2 regions of the Neorhizobium sp. NPDC001467 genome follow, and region 2 is predicted to be linked to the other one. Evidence: predicted binding sites of a transcription regulator. Region 2 holds the regulator's gene; the other holds the start of a gene.
The links. Region 2 encodes HrcA, which represses chaperone genes, less so after heat shock. Its sites were predicted from a motif close to GTTAGCACTCNCNNNNNGNGAGTGCTAAC; they were not measured.

Region 1 (5,942 bases), on a different contig from region 2:
ATCGCCGACAGGTTTTCCGGCGCATCGAGAATGGCGAGGAACAGCAGCGGCGCCTGCCAGATGGCGATCCACAGCGCAAGCGTGGCCATGGTCTTGAGCGGTCGGCGCGTTCGCGGCACATCGGCCGAGGCGGCGCGATCGGCCGCCTGCCGCCCTCTCATCCTCGCTGCGACGAAACCGGCGAGACCCGCCCCCAGCACCACGAGCGGAAACGGCAGGTCGAAAAAGAACAGGGCGACGAAGGCGAGCGCCGCGATGCCTTTCAGGAAACCCGTCTTTAAGGTTTTGCGGCCAAGGCGGATCACCGCTTCGACCACCACCACGAGAACCGCGGCCTTAAGACCGAAGAACAGTCCGTTCAGCCAGGTCGTCTCCTGCCAGAGACTGTAGGCCGCCGACAGTCCGATCATGACAAGCAGGCCGGGAAGGACGAACAGCAGGCCGGCAATCAGGCCGCCTCTTACGCCGCCGACCAGCCAACCGATATAGGTGGCGAGCTGCTGCGCTTCCGGCCCGGGCAGAAGCATGCAATAATTCAGCGCATGCAGAAAGCGCGCTTCCGAGATCCAGCGCTTGTCCTCCACGAGACTGCGATGCATCAGACCGATCTGCCCGGCGGGACCGCCGAAACTCAGACAGCCGATGCGCGCAAATACGCCAGCCAGCTCGCCCAGACCGGGACGCGCGCCGTCCTGCCATTCCATGTTATCGATCGCTGCCATTTGTCGTTTCGCCTTCATCATCCGGAAGGCATCCTCCTAGAAATGTCATGCAAAGACCGTATGACGAGGTTTCAGGGTTGTGACCATGCACCCCTACACCTCCTGGCCCGTGTTCAGGTCGCTGCGTTGCGGCCATATAGCCCGTATTGATAGGTCCAAACCAGTCGGATGAAACATGCGCGGATTTGCAAAGACAGCCTTGAGTTTTTCCCTCTTCCTGGCGCTCACGGCGAGCCAGGCGCAAGCGGCATCCGGCTTCTGCATCAACAAGGTGAGCGACCTCAGGCTCGATCCGACCATCATGGGCGAGGGCTTTACCGTCGAATACATGGATGACGGCGCCGGGCAGATCTCCTGCGTCGATTGCGCGGACAGCCGCGTCATCTCAGTTTTCCTCGGCACGAACGACGACAGGGAACAGGGTCTGCGCGACGGCAGCATCACCGCCGCGACCTTGACCGCATTGTGCCTGAAAACCGGCCCCAATTGCAGCGCAAGGACGTTCGCCGAAGGACCGTCCGTCGGCTACATGCTCGACAACAAGTTCTCCGACAAGGTGCAGCGCCGCTACGCGCTTTACAACGGCGGCAAGGTTCTGACCGTCCGGGCAACCGCGCCGCTGGCCGACAGGGACCGGATTTCGGCCAATGCCGAGACGGTTTTCCAGGCGCTTCTGCCGATGCTGCATTGCGGGGCGTAAGCGGCGGCCGGCAGCGTCGTTAACGCTGTTCGGCATGACCGTTCCGCCTGTAGCGAAATTTTACGGGGCTTTCTTGACTCGTGGTTGGACCGGTCTTATCTCGGTTGCGCTGGCACTCACCCATGGGGAGTGCTAACATCCATCACGCGGGCCTCAAGGCCCGTCAATGTCATTTGATCGAGGGATTAGACAATGGCAAGCACAACTTTCCGCCCCCTGCACGATCGCGTTGTCGTCAAGCGCGTCGAGTCCGAGGAAAAGACCAAGGGTGGCATCATCATCCCTGACACCGCCAAGGAAAAGCCGGCTGAAGGCGAAATCATCGCTGTTGGCCCGGGCGCACGCGACGACAAGGGCACGCTCAACGCTCTCGACGTCAAGGTTGGCGACCGCGTTCTGTTCGGCAAGTGGTCGGGCACCGAAGTCAAGCTCGATGGCGTCGACCTTCTGATCATGAAGGAATCCGACATCATGGGCATCATCGGCTGATTTTTTTCAGACCGATCTTCTCCATCCGACAATCAGAAATCACCATTGAGCTGAAGCTCTAGGAGTTCTCAAAATGGCAGCTAAAGAAGTAAAATTCGGCCGCTCTGCGCGCGAAAAGATGCTGCGCGGCGTCGACATCCTCGCTGACGCAGTGCAGGTAACGCTCGGCCCGAAGGGTCGTAACGTCGTTATCGACAAGTCCTTCGGCGCTCCTCGTATCACCAAGGACGGTGTATCGGTCGCCAAGGAAATCGAACTGGACGACAAGTTCGAAAACATGGGCGCCCAGATGGTCCGCGAAGTTGCTTCGAAGACCAACGACATCGCCGGTGACGGCACCACGACGGCAACCGTTCTTGCCCGCGCGATCGTTCGCGAAGGCGCCAAGGCCGTTGCTGCCGGCATGAACCCGATGGACCTGAAGCGCGGTATCGACCTCGCTGTTGCAGAAGTCGTCAAGGACCTGCAGGCCAAGGCAAAGAAGATCTCCACCTCGGCTGAAGTTGCCCAGGTCGGCACGATCTCCGCAAACGGCGACACGCAGGTCGGTAACGACATTGCCGAAGCCATGCAGAAGGTTGGCAACGAAGGCGTCATCACCGTCGAGGAAGCCAAGACCGCCGAGACCGAACTCGAAGTCGTCGAAGGCATGCAGTTCGACCGCGGTTACCTGTCGCCTTACTTCGTGACCAACCCGGAAAAGATGATCGCGGATCTCGAAGACGCCTTCATCCTCCTGCACGAAAAGAAGCTCTCGAACCTCCAGGCCATGCTGCCGGTTCTCGAAGCCGTCGTTCAGACCGGCAAGCCGCTCGTCATCATCGCTGAAGACGTCGAAGGCGAAGCTCTTGCGACCCTCGTCGTCAACAAGCTGCGTGGCGGCCTTAAGATCGCTGCCGTCAAGGCTCCGGGCTTCGGCGATCGCCGCAAGGCCATGCTGGAAGACATCGCCATCCTCACGGGCGGCACCGTTATTTCCGAAGACCTCGGCATCAAGCTCGAAAACGTCACCCTCGACATGCTCGGCCGTTCCAAGAAGGTTTCGATCTCCAAGGAAAACACGACGATCGTCGACGGTGCCGGCCAGAAGGCTGACATCGAAGGCCGCGTAGCCCAGATCAAGGCGCAGATCGAAGAAACCACTTCGGACTACGACCGCGAAAAGCTGCAGGAACGTCTTGCCAAGCTCGCTGGCGGCGTTGCCGTCATCCGCGTCGGCGGCTCGACCGAAATCGAAGTCAAGGAACGCAAGGACCGCATCGACGACGCTCTGAACGCGACGCGCGCTGCTGTTCAGGAAGGCATCGTACCGGGCGGCGGCGTGGCCCTGCTCCGTTCGTCTTCCAAGATCACCGTCAAGGGTGCAAACGACGACCAGGAAGCTGGTGTGAACATCGTTCGCCGCGCTCTGCAGGCTCTGGTTCGCCAGATCTCGGAAAACGCTGGTGACGAAGCCTCCATCGTTGTTGGCAAGATCCTCGAGAAGAACGAAGACAACTACGGCTACAACGCCCAGACGTCTGAATATGGCGACATGATCGCCATGGGCATCGTCGACCCGGTCAAGGTTGTTCGCACGGCTCTGCAGAACGCAGCTTCGGTTGCCTCGCTGCTGATCACCACCGAAGCCATGATCGCCGAGCTGCCGAAGAAGGACGCTCCGGCTGGCGGCATGCCGGGTGGCATGGGCGGCATGGGCGGTATGGACATGATGTAAGACCCTTTGGGTCTTGCGTCTGAGCCAACCGGTTCAGGTTACGGAAAAGGGCGGTCGCAAGACCGCCCTTTTTCGTGTCTGGAAGAGAATCGCTTACGCCTCGACCGGCCTGCCCGCGACGCCTCCACGCTGGATGGCAGGGGCACAAAACGTTGCCAGCGCAACCAGGACAAGCACGACGATCATCGCGTTGCGCAGGCCGTATTCCTCGCCCACGAAACCCAGAAGCGGCGGACCGACGAGGAAAGCGACGTAACCCGCGACCGCGACGATTTTGACACGTGCCGCACCGTTCGGCCCGGAATCGCCGGCAGCCGAGAGTGCGACAGGAAAACCGAGCGATGCACCAAGCCCCCAGAGAACAACGGCAATTGCCGCCAGGGCCGGGTGGCTGGCAAAGATGACGATGGCGATACCGGCCGCGCCGGTGACGGCACTGGCGGCAACCACCGTTGCGCGGCCATAGCGGTTCAGGAGCACACCGCCGCCAAAACGGCCAACGGTCATGGCAGTGGCAAAACCGAGAAAGACCATCGATCCAGCAGTGGGGCTGAAACCGTATTCATCGACCATCAACAATGGCAACCAGTCATTCGCCGCGCCTTCGGCCAGCGCCATGGCCAGCACGATGAAACCGATCAGCACGACGACCGGCTCTTTCCAGACCGGCGTTTGTGCGGCCGAACGGTCCGCACCTGTCCCCCCACCCTCATGAGCGACCGAACTGATCGGAATATGCCGGATGGCCGTGGCGATGACGGGGATACAGATCAGCGCGATTACTGCCATGTGCAATGCCACCGGGAAATGCAGCGCATTGAGGGCAATGCCGATCAGCGCGCCAAATACCGTGCCAAGGCTGAAGCAACCGTGCAGTGCATGGAGAATATGTTTGCCAGTGATGCGCTCCACCTCCGCCCCATCCATGTTGACGGCAATTTCCGCCGCCCCGACGCCAAGGCCGAAAAAGGCGAGCCCCAGACCCACAGTCAGTGACGATGCGATGGTGACGCCGAGCGCCAGGGTCGCGAGCGACAGGATAATGAAACTCAGGCCGGTGAACATCACCTTGCGTGTGCCGAACCGGCCGACAAGCGCGCCAGCGCTGAGGATGCCTGTCATCGAGCCCACGGACAGGCCGAACAGCACGGCGCCCATTTCGGCGATGGATACACCGAGACTGTCGCGGATCGCTGGCGTGCGCGTGACCCAGGAGGCCATGGACAGGCCGGGAATGAAGAAGAACGCAAACAGCGCGAGGCGTCGTTTTTGGATTGATGTGGTCAAGAAAGGCTCCGTTGGTCACGTTAGGAACAAATGTACACTTGCGCTGTGTACGTTTGTACGCATAAATCGTCAAGACTGAATGAGAGGAACAGGTGAATGACGGCAGAAGGCTCTTCGGGCGGCAACAGGCGATACGATCCCGACCGCAAGGCGCGGATCATCGAGGCGACGCTGGAGGTCATTGCCGTTCAGGGCGTTTCCGGCACAACCCATCGCCGGGTGGCGGAAGCGGCCGACGTGCCGCTCGGCTCGATGACCTACCATTTTGCCAGCCTCGATGATCTGCTCGAGCAGGCGTTTCTGAAGCTGACGCAGGAGATCGCCCATCATTTCGACGCGGCATTCCGAAAGGCGCAGACAGCCGACGACGCGCGCGAGGCGGTGGTGGACGTCATGTGCGGCTGGGTCTCCATGACCGACCGGAAGATGACACTGATTTTGGAGCTTTACGCCTATGTGGCGCGCAATCCGGCAACCCGCCACGTGATGACGGGATGGATGGCCAAGAGCCGCGAGGCGCTTGAACGGCATTTTTCACCGGCCGTCGCCGCATCGCTCGACGCCATGATCGAGGGCGCGACCATTCACAATTTCATGTACCCCGATGGTATTCCGCGGGACGCCGCCCGCCTCATCGTCGCAAAACTGTCAGGCGGACTGGACCCGGCCTGACCACAATGTCGGTCACCTGTTCCTGAACACCGTACACGGCACCGCTGCCGCCCTGATCGCCGCACAGAGCCTGTTCGCCTCGTCGCGCGTCTCGCGGCCGATCCGTGCCGCATATCGCGGGCGATAGCCAAAGTTGCCGCCACGCTGGCGCACGATCAGCGCGCGCTCCGCATTCAGCGGTGCCGGCAGTTGCAGGATGGCGCGGGTAAACAGCCGGTCGACCACGGCCGGGCGATAGTGCGCGGCCAGTTGCACGCCCCATGGCGCCCAGTCGGCAGAGCCGGCAAACACCGGTTCGTTCATTCTCCGCGTATGCGCCAGCACCGTGCAGGCCTCGACAAAAGGTCGCTTTCCA
Region 2 (5,942 bases):
AGAAGGAAACAATCCATGAGTGTGCGTGTATCTGGAAAGCATATGGAGATTGGCGACTCGTTCCGTCAGAAGATCGAAAGCCATATCGGCGATGCGGTTACCAAATACTTCGACGGGGGATATTCCAGCCAGGTGATTGTCGAGAAGGCGGGTTCTTCCCGCTTTTCGGCAGACTGCAAGATCCATCTGGATTCGGGCGTGGTCTTCCACGCGGCTGGGCAGGCCAACGATCCGCAGCTGAGCTTCGATGCCGCTGCAGAGCGGATCGAAAAACGTCTGCGCCGCTACAAACGTCGCCTCAAGGACCATCATGCCAACGGCAACAGTTCCGAAGACGTCGCCTACGCGATCATGGATTCCATTCCTGATGACGACCAGGAAGTGGCGGAGGACTTTGCTCCGACGATCGTCGCCGAAAGCTCCAAGCAGCTGCGCACCATGACGGTGGCGACCGCTGTGATGGCGCTCGACATGACCGATGAACCGGTTCTTCTGTTCCGCAGCCCGGAAAAGAGCCTGAACATCGTCTATCGCCGCAATGACGGCAATATTGGCTGGATCGACGCCGCCAATATCAAAGGATAACAGACTTGTCGGGAGCGGCTGCGTGCCGCTCCCCTCGCCCCGCTCGGCGGCAAAAGGATGAGAAGAAATGGCTTTGGCAGATCTGCTGCGGCAAGATGCGATTATCCCCAGCTTGAAGGTGAATTCTAAAAAGCAGTTGCTGCAGGAACTGGCTGCCCGGGCTGCCAAACTGACTGGCGTACCCGAGCGTGAGATCTTCGACGTCATCGTCCAGCGGGAGCGTCTCGGCTCGACCGGTGTCGGCCATGGCATCGCCATTCCGCACGGCAAGCTGACCGCCATTTCCCAGATCGTTGGTCTTTTCGCCCGTCTTGACGCGCCCGTCGATTTTGAGGCGCTGGACGACGAGCCGGTTGATCTGGTGTTTCTGCTTCTGGCGCCCGAAGGCGCCGGCGCCGACCACCTGAAGGCGCTTTCGCGTATTGCCCGCGTCCTGCGCGACCAGGATCTGGTCACCAAGTTGCGCGCCACCGAATCTGCGTCGGCAATCTACGCCTTCCTCAACGAGGAACAGGCTTCCAACGCTGCCTGAAACGTTTCGAACTTCAAAACAAAAAGCCCGGGTATCTGCTGACACCCGGGCTTTTTGTTGGATCGATGTTCGAACGATCAGGCCTTGTCGGTAGCTTCCGCAACTTCGGCCTTCGGGCCGCCCTTGGCAACGCCGACCATGGCCGGACGCAGCACGCGATCACCGATCGTGTAGCCGGCCTGCACGACCTGCACGACGGTATTGTTTGGTACGGCCGGGTTCGGCACTTCGAACATGGCCTGATGGAAGTTCGGATCGAACTTTTCGCCTTCCGGTTCGATCTTCTTGACGCCATGGCGTTCCAGCGTCGAAAGCATGGAGCGCTCGGTCATTTCCACGCCTTCGAGCAGCGTGGTGAGGCCCGCATCGGCCGCGGCGCGCATTTCGGCCGGAACGGCATCGAGCGCACGGCGAAGATTGTCGGACACGCCGAGCATGTCGCGGGCAAAGGCGGTGACGCCGTAAACCTTGGCATCCTTCAACTCGCGCTCGGTGCGGCGGCGCAGATTGTCCATATCGGCGGCAAGACGCACGAAGCGATCGCGCAGGTCGGCATTCTCGGCCTGGAGTTCCGCGAGCGGATCGGTTTCGGCGACGTCGGCTTCGACCGCGGCATTCTCCTCCAGCGCAGATGCCACGGCTTCGGCAGTGTTTTCATTGGCTGCCGCGTCAGGGCCGTTGTGGTTTGTTTCGTCGGTCATGACGGTCTCCGGGTGTTCGTGTGAAGTGGCCCCGATATCAGGGTTTGGGCCGAAAAAATCAAGAGTTTGGGGCGATCAAGCGTCAGGCGGCAACAAAGGCCTCAAAGCGGTGCGCGCGACATGCGGGCCAGCAATTGGGCGGTGTAATCCACCATCGGCACGATGCGTGAATAGTTGAGCCTCGTGGGTCCGATGACGCCAACGGCGCCCACGATGCGATCCTCGCCATCCCGATAGGGTGCGACGATGAGCGAAGAACCGGACAGAGAAAAGAGCTTGTTTTCCGAGCCTATGAAGATACGCACACCCGGCCCGCTTTCGGCAAGATCAAGAATCTCGATGAGGCTGTCCTTCTTTTCCAGATCATCGAACAGCAGCCGCAGGCGATCCATATCGTCTGCGCCGTCCAGCCCCTGCAGGAGATTGGCGCGGCCGCGCACGATCAGCTGTGCCGGCTTTCCCTCGCCATTGTCGCCCGACCAGACGGCAAGGCCCCGCGCGACGAGATCCTGCGACAGCGCGTCGAGTTCGCCCTTCACCTGTTGCTGGAGTTTTGCGATCTGGCCGCGCAGGTCCGGCAGGGTCTGTCCGGTCAGATGCGCGTTGACGTAATTGGCGGCTTCGGTGAGCTGCGATGACGTGATGCCGGACGGCAGGTCGATGACGCGATTTTCCACCTGATTGTGCTCGCCGACCAGAATGGCGAGCGCCTTGGTCGGCTCGAGCCGGATAAACTCGACATGTTTGAGCACCGGATCGCTTTTCGAGGTAATGACGATACCGGCGCCGCGCGATACGCCCGACAGCATGCGGCTTGCCTCGGTCAGCATGGTTTCGATCGGCTGGCCGCGATCGGACGCGCGCACTTCACGGTCGATATTGGCGCGTTCTTCCGGCGACAGGTCGCCCACCTGCATGAAGGCGTCGACAAAGAACCGAAGGCCCGTCTGGGTCGGCAGGCGGCCGGCGCTGATATGCGGCGAATAGATGAGGCCGAGTTCTTCGAGATCGCTCATGACATTGCGCACCGATGCCGGCGACAGCGACATCGGCAAAAGCCGTGACAGATTGCGTGAGCCGAGCGGTTCGCCATTTTCCAGATAGCTCTCGACGATGCGCCGAAAGATTTCGCGCGAACGGTCGTCGAGAATGGATTCCGTCGCCGTCGATCTCGAAAACGCCATATGCTTGCCCAACCTGTCTGAAACCTGGCTCTGTGATGGAGATATAATGCTGCCCCGCCTTTGGCAAAAGGGAAAAGCGGTCGCATCCTAACCGGCTTTTCCTTTGCAAAAGCGCCCCCACAGTTCTAGAAACGCGCTCACCATATTCATGGAGTTCAGCATGCGGCCTTCAGGCAGAAAAACCGACCAGATGCGCAAGATCTCGTTCGAGCGCAATTTTTCCAAGCACGCGGAAGGTTCGTGCCTCGTGAAGTTCGGGGAGACGCATGTGCTGTGCACGGCAAGTCTTGAGGAAAAGACGCCGCCGTGGTTGCGCAATTCCGGCAAGGGCTGGGTAACGGCCGAATACGGCATGCTGCCGCGCGCCACCGGCGACCGCATGAAACGCGAAGCCGCATCCGGCAAGCAGGGTGGCCGCACCCAGGAGATTCAGCGCCTGATCGGCCGCTCGCTGCGTGCCGTCGTCGATCTTGAAGCGCTGGGCGAGAAGCAGATTACCATCGACTGCGACGTCATCCAGGCGGATGGCGGCACCCGCACGGCGGCGATCACAGGCGGCTTCATTGCCCTGCATGATTGCCTGAAGTGGATGGAAGCGCGCAACATGGCGAAGGTCGACAAGGTTCTGAAAGACCATGTCGCCGCCATTTCATGCGGTATCTTTGCCGGCCAGCCGGTGATCGACCTTGATTACCTCGAGGATTCGGCCGCCGAAACCGATGCCAATTTCGTCATGACCGGTGCCGGCGGCATTGTCGAGGTGCAAGGGACTGCGGAAGGCAAGCCGTTCAGCCGCGAAGAATTCCTGACGTTGCTCGACCTCGCAACAGCCGGCACGGCCGAACTCGTGGCGATGCAGAAGGCCGCGATCGCGGGCTAAATTGTTTCGGGGTGCCAGCGCGCGCGTCGCCGGTGCCCCGAACCTCGTGTAATCAGCGTGCGATTGCGACGACCTTGCGAGCCGGAGGAAGGATTTTCGCCAGGCACCATCACAGACTTGCGGTCGCGCCGGAGCGCGCAGACAGTCGAGGCGATACTGGCTGCCATCATAAGCATGCCAACCTTCAGGCCGAAGACCACGCCAACCATGCCGCCATAGCTGTCTCTGTATCGATCAGGGCAATTATCCGGGCTGAACGCCATCATACCAGGGAGCGATGCATGATCGATGGCATTCTCGAAACAGCCCTTTATGTCGATGACCTTGATGCTGCCGAAAGCTTTTACGGTAGCCTCCTCGGTCTCGAAAAAGTCCTGCGCGCCGGCAACCGCCATGTCTTTTACCGCTGCGGCCGAGGCATCCTCCTGATTTTCAACCGCAGCGAAACCATCAAGCCACCCTCCCCTGACGCCCTGCCTGTTCCGCCCCATGGCACGACCGGCGCGGGCCATGCCTGCTTCCGCGTCAATGCGGAAGCGATTGACTTGATCGTCGAAAAGCTCAACAAGGCGGGCATCTCCATCGAAAGCGACTTTCGCTGGCCGAACGGCGCGCGATCGATCTATTTCCGCGACCCGGCCGGCAACAGCCTGGAATGCGCCGAACCCAAACTCTGGAGCCTTTGAAGGACTGTCATGCGCAAGCTCGAGACCCGTACGATCGTCGTGGCCAGCCATAATGCCGGCAAGATCCGCGAGATTGCCGACCTGATCGGTCCATTCGGCTTTTCCGCCAAATCTGCTGCCGAACTGCAATTCGAGGAGCCGGATGAGACCGGAACCACATTCGAAGAAAATGCCGCGATCAAGGCACTGGCTTCCGCCAAGGCTTCCGGTCTGCCGGCGCTGTCCGACGACAGCGGCATTGTGATCGACGCGCTGGACGGGGCGCCGGGCGTCTACACGGCCAACTGGGCCGAACGCGAGGATGGCAGCCGCGACTTTCCCTGGGCCATGCAGAAGGTGGAAACCGCATTACAGGAAAAGGGTGCGACCACGGCCGACCGGCGCACCGCGCGTTTCGTGAGCGTGCTGTGCCTGGCATGGCCGGATGGACATACCGAAACGTTTCGCGGCGAAGTCGAAGGCGTCATCGTCTCGCCGCCGCGCGGCAACGATGGTTTCGGCTATGACCCGGTCTTTCAGCCGGTCGGTTACGACACCACATTCGGCGAGATGACGGCGCAGCAGAAGCATGGCTGGAAGCCCGGCGATGCCGAAGCGCTTTCCCACCGCGCCCGCGCCTTCAAGCTTTTTGTCGAAACCTGCCTGGAAGCCTGACGCTACAAGATGGACACCGTGCTCGACCGCCATGCATCGCTTCTGCCCGATACCGGCGAACCCGGTTTCGGGATCTATGTGCATTGGCCCTTCTGTGCCGCCAAATGTCCTTACTGCGACTTCAACAGCCATGTCCGCCACCAGCCCGTCGATCAGGAGCGGTTTACCGCTGCTTTCCTGAAGGAGATGGCATGGATGCGGCAGATGAGCGGACCGAAAACGGTGACCAGCGTGTTCCTGGGCGGCGGTACGCCCTCGCTGATGCATCCGACAACCGTCGCCGCCATCCTTGACGGTATCGCCCGGCATTGGCACATGCCCAACGGCATCGAAATCACCATGGAGGCGAACCCTTCGAGCGTCGAAGCCGAGCGTTTTCGTGGCTACCGCGCCGGTGGCGTCAACCGTGTGTCCTTAGGCGTGCAGGCACTCAATGATCGCGACCTAAAATTTCTGGGGCGTCTGCATGACGTGGAGGATGCGCTGAAGGCGATCAAGCTGGCGCGCGACATTTTTCCGCGCATGTCCTTCGACCTCATCTATGCCCGCCCGAAACAGACCGTGGCCGAATGGGAAGCGGAACTGCGGCAGGCGATCGACCATGCCGTCGACCACCTGTCGCTCTACCAGTTGACGATCGAGGAAGGCACGCCCTTCTACGGCCTGCACAAGGCCGGAAAGCTGATCGTGCCGGACGGCGACCAGTCGGCCGATCTTTAC

Region 1: groES (co-chaperone GroES) is a predicted target of HrcA. The motif match lies at 1,531-1,559, and genes of this name have one in related genera.

The regions. Positions count from the first base shown of each region.
Region 1 is NZ_JBNNPS010000015.1:7,398-13,339, reverse strand. Features, by position in the region: gene chrA (chromate efflux transporter) at 1-722, opposite strand, end outside; gene ACQKKX_RS19995 (hypothetical protein) at 898-1,422, shown strand; gene groES (co-chaperone GroES) at 1,615-1,911, shown strand; gene groL (chaperonin GroEL) at 1,985-3,628, shown strand; gene ACQKKX_RS19980 (MFS transporter) at 3,722-4,915, opposite strand; gene ACQKKX_RS19975 (TetR/AcrR family transcriptional regulator) at 5,012-5,587, shown strand; gene ACQKKX_RS19970 (lytic transglycosylase domain-containing protein) at 5,600-5,942, opposite strand, start outside.
Region 2 is NZ_JBNNPS010000006.1:25,946-31,887, forward strand. Features, by position in the region: gene hpf (ribosome hibernation-promoting factor, HPF/YfiA family) at 16-585, shown strand; gene ptsN (PTS IIA-like nitrogen regulatory protein PtsN) at 653-1,117, shown strand; gene grpE (nucleotide exchange factor GrpE) at 1,195-1,818, opposite strand; gene hrcA (heat-inducible transcriptional repressor HrcA) at 1,920-3,002, opposite strand; gene rph (ribonuclease PH) at 3,163-3,882, shown strand; gene ACQKKX_RS13595 (VOC family protein) at 4,164-4,568, shown strand; gene rdgB (RdgB/HAM1 family non-canonical purine NTP pyrophosphatase) at 4,578-5,222, shown strand; gene hemW (radical SAM family heme chaperone HemW) at 5,232-5,942, shown strand, end outside.